Linked DNA regions of Pseudobacteroides sp.. The protein of the gene in region 2 binds, or shares a complex with, the protein of the main gene of each other region. Links are inferred from orthologs where the notes say so. Each region holds a gene or a part of one and is shown on either strand. Other genes may lie near its edges.

Region 1 (7,078 bases), on a different replicon or contig from region 2:
CATGCAATACTTTGTTTAAATATAAAGGCCTTAAAAAAGACATCAAGAATTCATATAAAATATAATATCATAATTTCGGGAATTTTGGTAGACTTTTTTTAAAAAATATATATTTTATTAGTTAATATGCTAATTTAATATCTAATATACTAATGAAATCTAGAAAAGCTAAATATTACTCAAATAAAAATTTTGATATTTAAGAAAAATAATTGTATGATAAAAAGATACATTATTTATGGATTAATAGGATGGAATACGGAAGTTATATGGACAGGATTGCATTCATTAATGGTGGGAGACTTGAGGTTAAGCGGGTTTACTAACCTTTGGATGTTTTTTATATACGGATTGGCGGTTTTTCTTGAACCCATTCATGATATAATAAGTAGGTGGAGGTGGATTATCAGGGGAATAATTTGGGTTTTTGTCATATGGGGAATAGAATATGCTACAGGTTTTATACTTGAAAATATTATAAACCTTAAGCCTTGGATATATAAAGGTCCTTATGCCATTGATGGTTTAATAAGATTGGATTATTTTCCCTGGTGGTTTGCAGCGGGGCTAATATTTGAAAAAATTCACAAAACTTTGGATATTTACATTTTAGATAGTAGATTGTAAAGTTATATATATGCAAATTTTTAAAACATGATATTAATTCTGAAATAAGACAATGTGAATATATAGAAAATTCATTGACATATGTACCAATTTTGGAGGGAGTCTCAAGTGAGGAAGTTTAGATTAAAAAATGACCAGAACTTTGGTGGTGAGCTTACAGCTAAAAAGAGTAAGAAGAGGCGTATATTAACCCATATACTGATATTTTTGATTTTTGAGATAGTATTTACCAGTGTAACACTGCCCATATTGATTTTTTATGGGCCCTTTGAAAATGTGAAGGGCACAATAACGGGGATGTCATGGAATACTTTTACGCATCAGTATATTGCCAAGTTTTTTTTAAGCGATGAGGCCATCAATAGAATTGTATCCAGTAGCTTTGCCGAGGACCCGCTGGATAATGGTGGAGTTATTCAGAAACTAAATTTCGGCTCAAATCATGATGACAAAATAGAAGTTTATAATATAGATGGAGGAAGTTTTATAGGAAAGCTTATGCTTGTGTACGATCCTTCAAGAGTTAAAGTAGGTTATTCAAAGAACTTTCCAAAATCCGGTGAGACTACCAGCTCCATTGCTAAAAGAAATGGGGCTATTGCTGCAATAAATGCAGGTGGGTTTATGGATGTGGGATGGACAGGCACCGGTGGTGCACCTATGGGATATATTATACATGATGGTAAAATAGTTATTAATCAGAAAAGCAATACTGCTAAGCAGGACACTGCTGCATTTACCGATCAAATGTTGATTGTGGGCAAACATTCTGTAAATCAGCTTATAAATGAGTATGGGGTAAAGGAAGGTGTAAGCTTCGGACCTCCCCTGGTTGTAAACGGCCAGAATACAATAAAAAGAGGTGACGGCGGTTGGGGAATAGCACCTAGGACTGCTATAGGACAAAGGGACGACGGCACAGTCATACTTCTCGTAATTGACGGAAGAAGAGCTGGTTCTGTAGGAGCTACTCTTCGCGATGTTCAGGATATATTCTTGAAGTATGGTGCAAAAAATGCGGTTAATCTCGATGGAGGCTCTTCGACTACCATGTATTTTAATGGAAAAATTATTAACAAACCTTCCGACGGTTTGGGAGAACGGGCTGTTGCATCTGTATTCATGGTTGTTCCCGGGAAGGCTGGTGGAAAGAAGTGAAAATTTTAAAAAGGGTCTATAAATGGATTATTCTTTCAGTAGTGCTTCAAATAGCAGTCCTTGCATATTTCAATTATGATTATTTGTTAAAGGAGCACGAGATAAAAGCCACCAGCTATGAGGTAAGTGATGAAGTACAGGAAAATGAGAAGAAAAGCGTGAAAATAGAAGATGGAACATCTCTGCATAAGGTTTCCTATGACGGTAATCATGCAGCATGGTTATTATCCGGAAAGATACATGTATACGACCTGAAAAATAAAAAATCGGAAGATATCATAGAAGGCTCCAATGGTGATATAAACTACTATAAGTGGTTGCCCGACAGGAATATTATAATATATTCTGTAAGCAATGCTGCAGGTAAAATTAATGTACTTACTAAAGATATTGAAACAGGAACTATACACGATTATCCCGTAATATCGGGTTTGGCAAAAAACAGTGAGGTTAAAGACATAGAACTGTCACCTCTGACCAACGTAGTTTATGTAAAAGTACAAACAAGCTCCACAAGGGCAAGGATTTATAAATATGATATTATGGACAATTTAAGCTATATAATGATATTTGATAGCTCATCAACCATTAAGGAAGCCAATCTTTCAGATAAGCTGTTTTATGATGAAGGAAACGGAAGGATAATGGTGTGGGATGGAAAGCGGAAAAGCAAAAGCCGTATATCAACCGAAGATAAAGTGTTTCTTATAGGTGTTGATGCTGAGGATAACCTTTATGTAGGAAATAAGGATTCCGGCGGTAAAATAACCAAACTGCTATACAGTAAGCAGGATAAGGAATCAGACGACAAATGGTATGAAATAAACCTTAAAACTCCTTGTGATAAAAACCATTTGTTTGTTACAAAGGGCGGGGGTGTTTATATGATTGATAAAGTGAATAAAGTGGTTATAAACTTGAAAAATAGTGTGGAGACTAAATATGAAGGTGAATTTATTGAGATACTGGATAATTATATAGTTTATTCAGATAATAATAAACTAATGGTGGACAGCTTTTAAAACATTTTTGTTTAGCTTTTAGGGCTTAGGGTAAAAAGTAATATAATTTACAAAATATAATTATAATTAATATTTATTATAATGTTTTTATTAAATGAATGGAGGATTTTCTATGGCTAGTGAAAAGGTGTTAATAATTAGTAAGGATAATTTTGAGAGTGAGGTTGTGAAATCAGATATGCCGGTATTGGTTGATTTTTGGGCTTCATGGTGTGGGCCATGCATGACCATAGGACCAATAATTGATTCATTAGCTGATGAATATGATGGAAAGGTAAAGGTCTGCAAGGTTAATGTAGATAATGAAGGGGAATTGACCAGAAAGTACAGAGTTATGAGTATTCCGACCATATTAGTGTTTAAAAACGGGGAAATTGTTGACAAAGTTGTAGGCAGCCGATCCAAGAACGAGTTTAAAGAGGTTATAGATAAGAATTTATAATTAATTTATAAATAATTAATATAATTAGAATAAAAAAGAGGATTTTTCGAATTTGTATTGAATATGTATAGGTGAATCAAATATAAATTGATAGCTGAAATGAATTTTAATCAATTTTATACTGAACTATGAAAAGTGGCTAATCTCATACACCTTTCATAGCTATAACTTTATTTAAATACGATTCTACTATACATAGAGGAGGCAGTACAAATGTCAGGGGAAAAACGGTTTGGAAGTTCATTTTTAGGTGGTTTTGCAAAATCTGACGTAAACGCCTATATTGAAAGAATGCTTAAGGAGTTTGATGATAGACTAAAACAGAAGGACAATGAAATTTCAATGCTTAAAAATCAAAACAGGGAGCTTCGTATCAAGTATGAGGACCTTGAGAGAAGAATGGGACAGGTTAATGAAGACAGGGTTAAGATAGCTGACGCAATAATAATAGCTAAGGAAAAAGCAGAAACTATTATTGAGGAAGCTCGAAAGGAAGCATTGGAAGAAAAGAAAAAGTTGGAGCAGACAATCGAAAGTGAAAAAGAAAAACTGGTTGATGTGAGAAGAGAACTAAAGAGTCTTAAGACTGAAGTTATACAAAGGCTTAAGAAATTTGAACAGCAGATTACAGAAGTTATTGATGATGAGGATGAAGAAGATAATTAACAACAAAATCACAAGCGATTTTGTTTGCCTTAAAAAATTGTTGAAATTTTAATTTCGTTTTCGTATAATACAATATATATTAAAAGTCTTAATAAGGTTATATATCAATGACAGGGAAGAGTATATATAGACAATTTTAAGAGAGTTAGCGTATGGTGGAAGTCTAACAAAGGACTATATAGAAAGCAGCCCTTGAGATTCACTTTGAGAAATCCGATGTTATATGTTAAATTAACATTTCGGACATTAGAAGATGACGGAACCTCGCGTTATAGAGGAACGGTATATTTTGTACCGGTTGAGATGGCATTTTAAATGCTAATTAGGGTGGTACCGCGGAATACTCCTTCGCCCCTTTTTTGGGGAAGGAGTTTTTTTAATGTCCAAGATATTTTAGTGTATGACGGCGTGTTTGTGCAAATAATATATAGACTATAATTCGGTATATATAATAACGATAATAAATAAAAGGAGAGATGATGAATGGAAGAGATTTTAGAACTATTAGAAAGCAATGGCAAACTTACAGAAGAGCAGATGGCGGTTATGCTTGGGAAGACTGTTGACGAAGTAAGAGAGAGCATTAAGAAGTATGAAGAAGACAATACAATCGCTGGATACACTGCAATGATCAACTGGGAGAAAACAGGGAAAGAGAGCGTAACAGCATTGATTGAGCTTAAGGTAACTCCCCAGAGAGGAGAGGGGTTTGACAAGGTGGCGGAGAGAATATACAGATATCCTCAGGTTAAGGCCTGCTACCTTATGTCAGGAGGCTTTGATCTGACTGTAATTGTCGAAGGGAAAACAATGAAGGAAGTTGCACTGTTTGTTGCCGAGAAGCTGGCTCCTTTAGAATATGTTTTAAGCACAGCAACACATTTTGTATTGAAAAAGTATAAAGATAAGGGAACGATATTTGAGGAAAAAACCAAGGATGACAGGGAGGCAATAATATTATGAAAATGTCGGATATGATTACCCCAACTATAAAAAATATTCCTCCTTCAGGGATCAGAAAATTTTTTGATCTTGTGAATGAAATGAAGGATGCAATTTCCCTTAGTATAGGTGAGCCGGATTTCGTTACGCCCTGGAGTGTTAGAGAAGCCGGAATATACTCTTTGGAAAAAGGCCATACCCATTATTCACCCAACTCGGGTTTTATTGAGCTAAGAACAGAAATTTCAAAATATTATAAAAGAAAATTTAGCGTAGAATACAATCCCAAAAACCAGATTATTGTCACTGTAGGAGGAAGCGAAGGAATTGACATTGCTTTAAGGTCTTTGGTCGGACCGGGAGATGAGGTTATTATACCGGAACCAAGCTTTGTAGCATATAAGCCCTGCACTATTTTGACAGGTGCAACCCCGGTAATAATAAACTTGAGGGTTGAGGATCAGTTCAGGCTTACTCCTGAGATTCTTGAAAAAGCTATTACCCCCAAGACCAAAGTACTTATACTTCCGTACCCCAATAATCCTACGGGAGCAATTATGACCAGAGAGGATCTCGACAAGATTGTTGAAGTACTTAAGGATAAAGACATTGTTGTGTTATCTGATGAGATTTACTCAGAACTGACATATGAAGGAAAGCATGTATCAATTGCCAGCTACCCTGAGATGAAGGATAAGACACTTATAATAAATGGATTTTCCAAATCTTATGCTATGACCGGCTGGAGGCTTGGATATGCTTGCGGCCATCCTGACCTTATAGGGGCTATGTATAAAATACATCAATTTGCAATAATGTCGTCTCCTACCACTTCTCAATATGCGGCCATTGAAGCATTAAGAAACGGTGATAGCGATATACAGATGATGACTCGTGAATACAACAGGAGAAGAAGAGTAATGGTTGACGGTTTTAGAAAAGTAGGTTTGGAGTGCTTTGAACCGTTAGGTGCTTTCTATGTATTTCCTTGTATCAAATCAACCGGTCTTAGTTCGGAAGAATTTTGTGAGAGATTGCTTTCGGAAGAAAAAGTAGCAATTGTACCCGGTACTGCATTCGGTGACTCTGGAAATGGTTTTATCAGAGCGTGCTATGCTTATTCCGTTGATAATATAGTGGAAGCTTTAAAGAGAGTAGAAAGGTTTGTGGCAAAAATAAAAAAGTAAATGGTGATTTATGAGTAAAATAATATTTATTGATTTGGATGGTACACTTTTAGACAGCGGCAAAAAGATTTCAAAGGAAAACAAAGATGCCATCAAGAGTGCGGAAGAAAAGGGGCTAAAAGTAATAATTTGTACAGGCAAGGTGTTTAGATCGGCTAAGAGGTTTGCCCATGAGGCTGGCATATCAGGGCCGCTTATATCCTGTAATGGTGCAGAAATAAGGGATATAGCAACAGAAAAGTTGTTATATTCCGATTTTCTAAGGAAAGAAGATTGCTATAAAGTGATTGATATATGCAGGAAAGAGAATATATACTTTCATGCATATATCAATCATGATATGTTTACTGAAATGGATGAGTGCCCCACGCCTCTTTACTGGAGGGAGAATACCGAGGTTCCTGAGGAATATCGGGTTAAGATAGAGGTTGTTTCCGATTTTAAGGAAACTTTAAAAAACAGTAGTGAAAGTGTATCCAAATTTCTTATGGTTTCACATGATCCTCATCAGCTTATTGAAGTGAGAAGACTTTTAGAGGAGATTGATACGATAAACGTAATGTGCTCCGAACATGATAACATTGAAGTGGTAAATAAAAGTGTAAGTAAAGGCACCGCTTTAGTTTTTGTTAGTGAGTTTGAAAAATATAAGGGATACGAGACAGTTGCTATGGGGGATAGTGAGAATGACTTATCCATGCTCTTGAAATCTCAATATAAGGTTGCAATGGGCAACGCCAATGAAGCATTAAAAAATATTGCTGATTTTGTATCAGTAACAAATGATGAAAATGGCGTAGCAAAAGCCATTGATAATATTTTAAACAACTGCCCAAAATAACAAAAGTATTTTGCTCCAATCCGTAAGGAGTAGTATTTGCTGTAGGCAATTAATGCCTACAGCTACTTTTAATATAGCATAAAATTAAGTCATCTAATTCTTGACTGATTTTTAATATATCCTCCGTATTTCCTGTATCCATAACCTCGTACAGCTTGTTACGGAGCTGTTCTAACTGCTCTAACATAAAAAC
Region 2 (7,140 bases):
CGTGCTGAAACCTTTACCATGATAGCAAGGGCTTTAGATTTGCAGGCTCAAACATTATAAAAAACCAGAAGGTTATGGTGCCCTTAAGGGTGCCATAACTTCTCTTAAATTATTTATTCTTTTAAATCATTTATTCTTTAATTTTGAGAGGTACATTTATGAATGGTAACGGATTTTTTCTGGGACTTGCCAATGGAACGGTATGCCTTGCCTACTGTTCACCTGTGCTGGTCCCATATTTGCTTGCTGAAGGAAACAATATAAGATTTAACTTTTTACATATGGGGCAGTTCCTTCTTGGCAGATTTGTGGGATATACAATATTTGGAATAATGTCGTGGATTGCATCTCAGTTGCTTTTAAGCAAGCTACAGGATAGTAGCATAGTATTTGGTATATTATACTTATTATTTGCTGTAATGATGTTCTTCTACGGGCTATCTAACACTCATAAAAATTGTTCTGCGAAAAAAATGAACGGCTTTACAGCCAAGCTTTCAAATAGGATGCCATTTCTTGTCCCATTTATTTTCGGACTTATAACAGGTATAAATCTATGTCCTCCATTATTGCTTGTATTCACGGAAGCTATGAGTAAAAGCAGTTTGGTTAACAGCCTGTTGTTCTTTATAACATTTTTTGCAGGGACAATGATTTACTTTATTCCACTGCCTCTTTTAGGGTTATTTTCAAACTTCAAGCACCTAAAGACCATTGGCAAGATGGCTGCTTTATTAATGAGCTTTTATTATCTTTATATCGGAATTATTACGATTGGAGGAATAATATAGATTTTATGAATAAGATTCTTACCAATCAAAATAACGTTTCACCCATTATGAAATTTGATTTTAGAATATGCCTGTTAACCTGCTTTACCGCAGTTGTTTTCCTGTTTGTACTTGCGTGGGATATTGATATATCAGGCTTAAGCGTAACAAAAGCCATATCAATTATCAGTGTTTGGTCTTTTTTCCTTTTTATTTTTATAATGATGCTGAAAACCGGTAATACACATAAATTCAGGAGCATTGCATTCTTTAGTTTAGGTTTTATGTTTGCAGCAGGTTTAATATTAAATTTCAACCACTATGTAAAAACCGATTTATCAGGTACAAATGATAATTTAGTAAGAATTGATGATGTAGCAGAGGCTGTAATATACACTATGAATTTGCCTGGAAAAACAAAGGGAATTCTTTTCTTTGCTTTTATGTTTCTGCTTGTATGGGGAGGAGCAACCTTCGCTTTCGGAAGAGGGTTTTGTAGCTGGATATGCCCTGCCGGAGGAACAGATGATAAGCTTTCAAGCTTTATAAAAAATCCATACATTAAGGTGCTGGATAAGAAGTGGCTCAATTTGCCCTTTGCAATTTTGATCGTCATAGCTTTGCTTTTATTCGGTAAGGTGATTCCTACAACCCATTGTGCTAAGAATTGTCCTTCAAAGAATATCATTCATGCAGCTGCAATTCCTGTAAGCTCATTTTTGGGAGTACTGGCTATATTAAGCATTGCTTTTATTGCACTTGCAATTGTCCTGCCTCTTCTGACAGGAAAAAGAACTATGTGCTCGTTTATATGTCCTATAGGAAGGATTCAATCTCTGTTATCCAAAATCGGTTTAGTAAGGCTGGCTGTGAAAAAGGATAAATGCACCAGGTGTAATAAATGCATAAGTGTATGCACAAGCTTTGGGATATCAGAATCTGAAAATGATGGCTTAAAAATAAGCGATATGTGTACCAAATGTATGAGATGTCATGATAGTTGCCCATCTTCTGCTATTTCACTGCAGATACAGGATGAAAAAATATCCAATTTGTATTTCATTTATCCTGCCTATATGTTTATGGTAGTCTTTGGAATCAGAATGATGGCAAACTCTGTATATTGCATATTAAATTTATTTGTTTAGATTAAAAGATTGAAGTGATTAGTCGATTAATTAATTTTTGGATATAGTCCAATGGAGGACAAGAAATGAAAAGAAGAATTATTATTTTTATTATTTTATTTGCTATTTTATCTATAATATCAGTAGCAGGTATGGTCTATGCGGCAACTAAATGTCCCCTGGAAATCGAGAATGACCCATACCCTGGAAAATGTGGGCTGTATGTGGATGACGATGGGGATAAGATTTGTGACCTCTCCGAGATTGCACCGGCTAAAGTAGTTCAATCGCCAACACCCAAGCCAACGGAAATTGCCAAAACTCCAGCAACTACCAAGAATAAGGCTAATACCTCACAAGCCGCTGTGAGGAAGACACCGGTACCTTCAAAAGCGTTGGTAAATTCTACACCGACAAAAAAGCAACAGGTATCAGCTGTCACTGAAAGCAGTAATTCGAAAAAGCCGGGGGCAGAACCTGATAATACTGCATCTTTGGCTACAGGGAAAAACACTGTTTCTAAGATTCCTGAAAGTTCATCAGATGTAAAGCCTTCAAATGAAGTTGTAAACACTACTTTCAAGCCGGGGGGGAGCGGGAAACCTGCTGAAAATCAAGAACATACACAAGCTTCAGTTGATGCTGCAAATGAGAGTATAAAGGAAAGCAAATCAAGAGAAACTTTCCTGAGTAGCTTTATAGAAAAAATGTTCAGTACAAGGAATCTTATTACTTTGGTTTTCCTTTCTATAGCATCATTCCTACTGTTTTTACAGATAAAATGGAGGCAGTTTAAATGGCTACGTTATGTTTTATTAGGGACAAGCCTTGTTTATCTTGGGTTTGTCACGGGGGGGTGTCCATCACCTATAGGGTCTGTACAGCAGATTCCAATATTCTTTTCCAGCATTGTGCAGGGGAAGGCCCTTGATTGGGTTGTAGTTCTTATAGTGCCTATTGTGTTTGCCATATTTTTTGGAAGGGTTTACTGCGGAGGTGTCTGTCCTTTTGGGGCAGTTCAGGAATTTGTTCATAAAGCAGGTACAAAGCTTAGGCTCAATGTGCAGATAAAGTCGGGCACCGACAGAATACTAAAAAATCTCAGGTACATTTTCCTTGGAGGACTTTTTTTATTAGCAATTGCAACAGGTACTGCGTGGTTATGTAGGTTTGATCCTTTTGCAGCTTTATTTAACTTCAATTGGACCACCATAACATTAGTGGCTTCAGTGATAATGCTTATAGCCTCATTCATAAATTCAAGGCCTTTTTGCAGGTATATTTGTCCCTATGGGGTATTGCTGGCTTTAGTGTCAAGAGCAGTACTTGTCTTCAAGATGAAAAAACTCATTACATGGTGCAAAAATTGTACCATTTGTGAAAAATCATGTCCGACAGGAGCAATAAGCAGGGGGATTATAAGTGAGTCGGAGTGTATAAGGTGTGGAGAATGTATTGATGTGTGTCCTGTTAAAGAACACAAAGATAGGGATGTTAAGGATACGGCTGTAGAAAAGGTTCCTTCAATGTAAATAAAAAAGGGCTGTTCGTGGGGCAGCCCTTCATAATCCTTTATTTGTAATTTTTGAATGTGTGGAGAAGATTATGCTAGCTTATTGCCGATAAACCTTTCAGCCATAATACCTGCAATGGTTCCATCACCTACGGCTGTGGATATCTGGCGTATTTCCTTATCGCGGATATCACCGGCAGCAAATACACCCGGTACATTGGTAGACATATTGTTGTCTGTTATAATATAGCCATATTCCGATATGTTTAATATGCCTTTAAAAAGGGATACATTAGGCTCCATGCCTATATACACGAATATTCCGTCTGTATCCATTTCTGTAGTTTCTCCCGTTTCCTTGTTATGAAAAACCACCTTTTGAACAAAGTTTTCACCGGAAACATCCTTAATTTCGGTATTCCATAATACCTTTATCTGAGGATTTTTCAGCACCTCATCAACTGATGAACGTGATGCTTTAAACTGGCCTGATCTGTTAATAATTGTAATACTTTTTGCGTACCTTGTAAGAAATAAAGACTCTTCAACTGCCGAGGTTCCTCCACCGACAACTATTACATTGGCATCGACATAGAGTGCACCGTCACATGTGGCACAGTAGTGTATACCGCGGCCTCTGAACTGACGCTCGCTTTCCACAGGTAGTTTTCTGGGCTCCGCTCCTGTTGCAATTATTACGCTTTTGGCATAATAATCGTTGGTGTCGGTTTTTATATACTTTTCTTCGCCTGTGAAGTCGATACTCTTTATGCTCTGCATATCGTCAATCTGTGCACCAAAGTCAAGAGCCTGTTTTTTCATGTTTTCCATAAGATCAATGCCTCGTATAACACCATTTGTCCCCGGATAGTTGGCTATATGGAAGGTTGAGGCAACCTGCCCTCCCGGAAGACTTGTGTCTATTACAACTGTGTGGAGCTTGCTTCTGGCAGCATAAATAGCCGCAGTTAGGCCCGCAGGTCCTGCACCTATAATAAGTACGTCGCAGTGAACAATAGTATGTTCTTTTGAATCACAGGTTCTTTCAAGTATATTTTCAAGAGATTGTTTAAATTCAGGAAAGTTTATATACCCATTAAGCCTGGAGCAGGTTTCCTTCCCCTGTTTGAAAAATATTATGGTAGGGCTAGACTTAACGGAATATTTCTCTGCAAGCTGTCTGTTATGGGGCCTAAATACCTTTACAAACTTTAATTGGCCAGATAATGTAGCAGCAGACCTCTCAAATATCTGTGAAAAATTAGTACAGGGAAGACAGTCATCGGAGTAAAAATAAGCAACAACCGGAAGATCGCTTTTTAAAGCAACCTCTTCAAAGTTTGTGGAATCACATACGGTGTAAAATTCTGACACTTTCTTGTTACCTCCATTCTTCATGAATTATACTTATGGATGAAGTTATTTTATAAAAGTATATCAAATATTATTTTTTCCAATTATTTAAAATATACATCTATAACATACCACATAATACTTCGTCTTAAAATATATTTTAATGGAAAATGTTTATGCGATAAAAACATGTTGCGATTGCATAAAATAAAATATATAATTTAGGAAATTATATGTTTTGCTTATACCCTTAGGGGGTATTAATATAATATTAGGATTGAAGGAGGAGATTTTATGAACATTACAGTTTATTCAACACCTACATGCCCATGGTGTACCAGAGTTAAGGATTATTTGAAAGATAAGGAAGTTGGATTTAAAGAGGTTGATGTTTCAAAAGATCGGGAATCAGCAATGGAAATGATTAACAAATCCGGACAAAGAGGAGTACCGGTAATTGATATTGATGGGAACATCATTGTAGGTTTTGATCAGGCAGCTATTGATAACCTTTTGAAATAATCATCCGATCTGAAAAGTGATTTTTACGGCAAATGATTTAAGGTAACGGGATGTGAAAGCAGTCCGTTACCTTTTATAGTTTTATATTATTTATATGGCATTTGTTAGTTTTGTATATAAATTTGCAAATGCTGCTTATCTTTTTGGATGTCTTTGGGTGGTTTTCCTTGGTGCCTTCCTGAAAGTTTTTCTCTTTGACGGTTCAATTATTTTGCCTTCATAGAGTGCCTTTTCTTCAATGTTTATTTTTAAAGAATTCTTGTAACTTTTAATTGTCAATAGTTCCTTAGGGGAGACGATAGACACTGCCACGCCGCTTTTTCCTGCTCTCCCTGTCCTGCCGACCCTATGTACATAGGCTTTGGGATCCTCGGGGGCATTGAGGTTGAAAACATGTGTAATATCGCTAATATCAAGCCCTCTAGCAGCGATATCGGATGCAAGTAATATCTGTACCTTCCCGGATTTAAAATCATCCAATGCCTTTTTTCTATCTAGTTTAACGTTAGCTCCGTGAATGGCATGAACGTTAAATTTGTGATAAAGAAGCTTTGATAAAATAATTTCTATTTCATCGCTTTTGCTTGCGAAAATAATTGCCCTTTCAGGGTTTATTGTCCTAAGAAGCTTTCTCAGCATGTCAACCTTGTCCCGCTCCTCGGCAACAAAATATAAATGCTGGATTGTATCAGGGACGGCAATGACTTCCTCAACTTCAATATATTCAGGTTCTTTCATGATCTCCTCCGCCTTTTTTACGGTTAGTGTGGAGATTGTAGCGGAAAACATCATTATCTGTCTTTCTCGCAATGTGGCCTTTACGATAGCCTTAACATCTTCAAGTGTATTCTCAAGCATGAGCCTGTCAGCTTCATCAATTATTATTGACTTTACTGTATGTGCCGTTATCTTTCTCTTTTTAATAAGCTCAAGTATACGTCCGGCCGAGCCTACGATAACCTGGGGCTTTTCCCTAAGCTTAACTATTTGTCTTTCTATATTTACGTTTCCTATAATAAGGGCAGACCGTGCCTTGATGTCGGAGTTCTGGGATAAAAATTCAATCTGCTTGTGAACCTGTGCCGCAAGCTCATGTGTAGGTACAAGGATAATGGTATGAAGGTCCTTTGATTCTTTTAGCTTCTCAAAAATTGGTATAAGGTAAGCTAAGGTCTTACCTGTACCTGTCTGGGACCGTACTATCAGATCCTTGTTTTTTAAAACCTCCGGAATAACCTTTCTTTGTACATCTGTAGGAACAGTTATGTTTTGCTTTTTTAGTGCTGTGACTATGGACTGATCCATATTCAAGCTGTTAAATAATTCAATCACGTAAATCTCCTTTTACATTAATAGTTTTGTTTAGTTCTTCTTGTTGTTATTAATTCTTTCCACCAACTCGTTTAGATATGCCCAACGCTCTATTTTCTCTTCAAGCTGCTTTTCGAGGGCTTCCTTTTCTGAAAGAAGCTTTGGAAGAAGCTCGAAATTGCTGGATTCTACTTCGATTTTGCACGTGGTATTTTTTATGGCTTCTTCTAAAGAAGCTATTTCGTCGTCAATCTGTTCAAATTCCTTCTGTTCTTTGAAAGACAGCTTAAGGGGCTTATCTTTAACGGTTTCATTATAATTCTTTTCCTTGTTTTTTTCATTGTTCTGGCTAATGCTTTTTGTTTCGGATAAGGATTCCTTTTTATAACTCTGGTACTCTGAATAATTGCTGGTAAACTGTTTTATTAAACCATTGCCTTCAAATGCAAAAATGTTATTTACTATACGGTCAAGAAAATATCTGTCATGAGATACGGTAATAACTGCTCCCGGGAATTCGTCAAGATAGCTTTCCAGAATTGTA

What was found.
Region 1: the proteins of trxB (region 2) and trxA are in contact, whole or in part, in a crystal structure (PDB 1F6M), measured with the Escherichia coli proteins. The link is inferred for Pseudobacteroides sp. from one-to-one orthologs.

The regions. Positions count from the first base shown.
Region 1 is NZ_DATCTU010000036.1:36,251-43,328, reverse strand. Bases 1,820-4,584 are described here. They hold trxA (thioredoxin), read left to right. Parts: upstream 1,820-2,919; coding sequence 2,920-3,249; downstream 3,250-4,584. Other genes in these bases: VIO64_RS06675 (Lrp/AsnC family transcriptional regulator), read left to right, coding at 4,399-4,584; VIO64_RS06680 (hypothetical protein), read left to right, coding at 3,463-3,915; VIO64_RS06690 (hypothetical protein), read left to right, coding at 1,820-2,807. Also shown: VIO64_RS06700 (putative ABC transporter permease), read left to right, coding at 217-627; VIO64_RS06695 (phosphodiester glycosidase family protein), read left to right, coding at 736-1,785; more of VIO64_RS06690, read left to right, coding at 1,782-1,819; more of VIO64_RS06675, read left to right, coding at 4,585-4,878; VIO64_RS06670 (pyridoxal phosphate-dependent aminotransferase), read left to right, coding at 4,875-6,044; VIO64_RS06665 (Cof-type HAD-IIB family hydrolase), read left to right, coding at 6,055-6,885; VIO64_RS06660 (aspartyl-phosphate phosphatase Spo0E family protein), read right to left, coding at 6,935-7,072. UniProt on the Escherichia coli protein: Participates in various redox reactions through the reversible oxidation of its active center dithiol to a disulfide and catalyzes dithiol-disulfide exchange reactions.
Region 2 is NZ_DATCTU010000044.1:11,643-18,782, reverse strand. The notes cover bases 2,465-5,291. They hold trxB (thioredoxin-disulfide reductase), read right to left. Parts: upstream 4,428-5,291; coding sequence 3,501-4,427; downstream 2,465-3,500. Other genes in these bases: VIO64_RS07620 (glutaredoxin family protein), read left to right, coding at 5,058-5,285; VIO64_RS07635 (4Fe-4S binding protein), read left to right, coding at 2,465-3,429. In the rest of the region: VIO64_RS07650 (S-layer homology domain-containing protein), read left to right, coding at 1-60; VIO64_RS07645 (sulfite exporter TauE/SafE family protein), read left to right, coding at 159-791; VIO64_RS07640 (4Fe-4S binding protein), read left to right, coding at 797-1,918; more of VIO64_RS07635, read left to right, coding at 1,984-2,464; VIO64_RS07615 (DEAD/DEAH box helicase), read right to left, coding at 5,421-6,617; VIO64_RS07610 (ABC-F family ATP-binding cassette domain-containing protein), read right to left, coding at 6,648-7,140.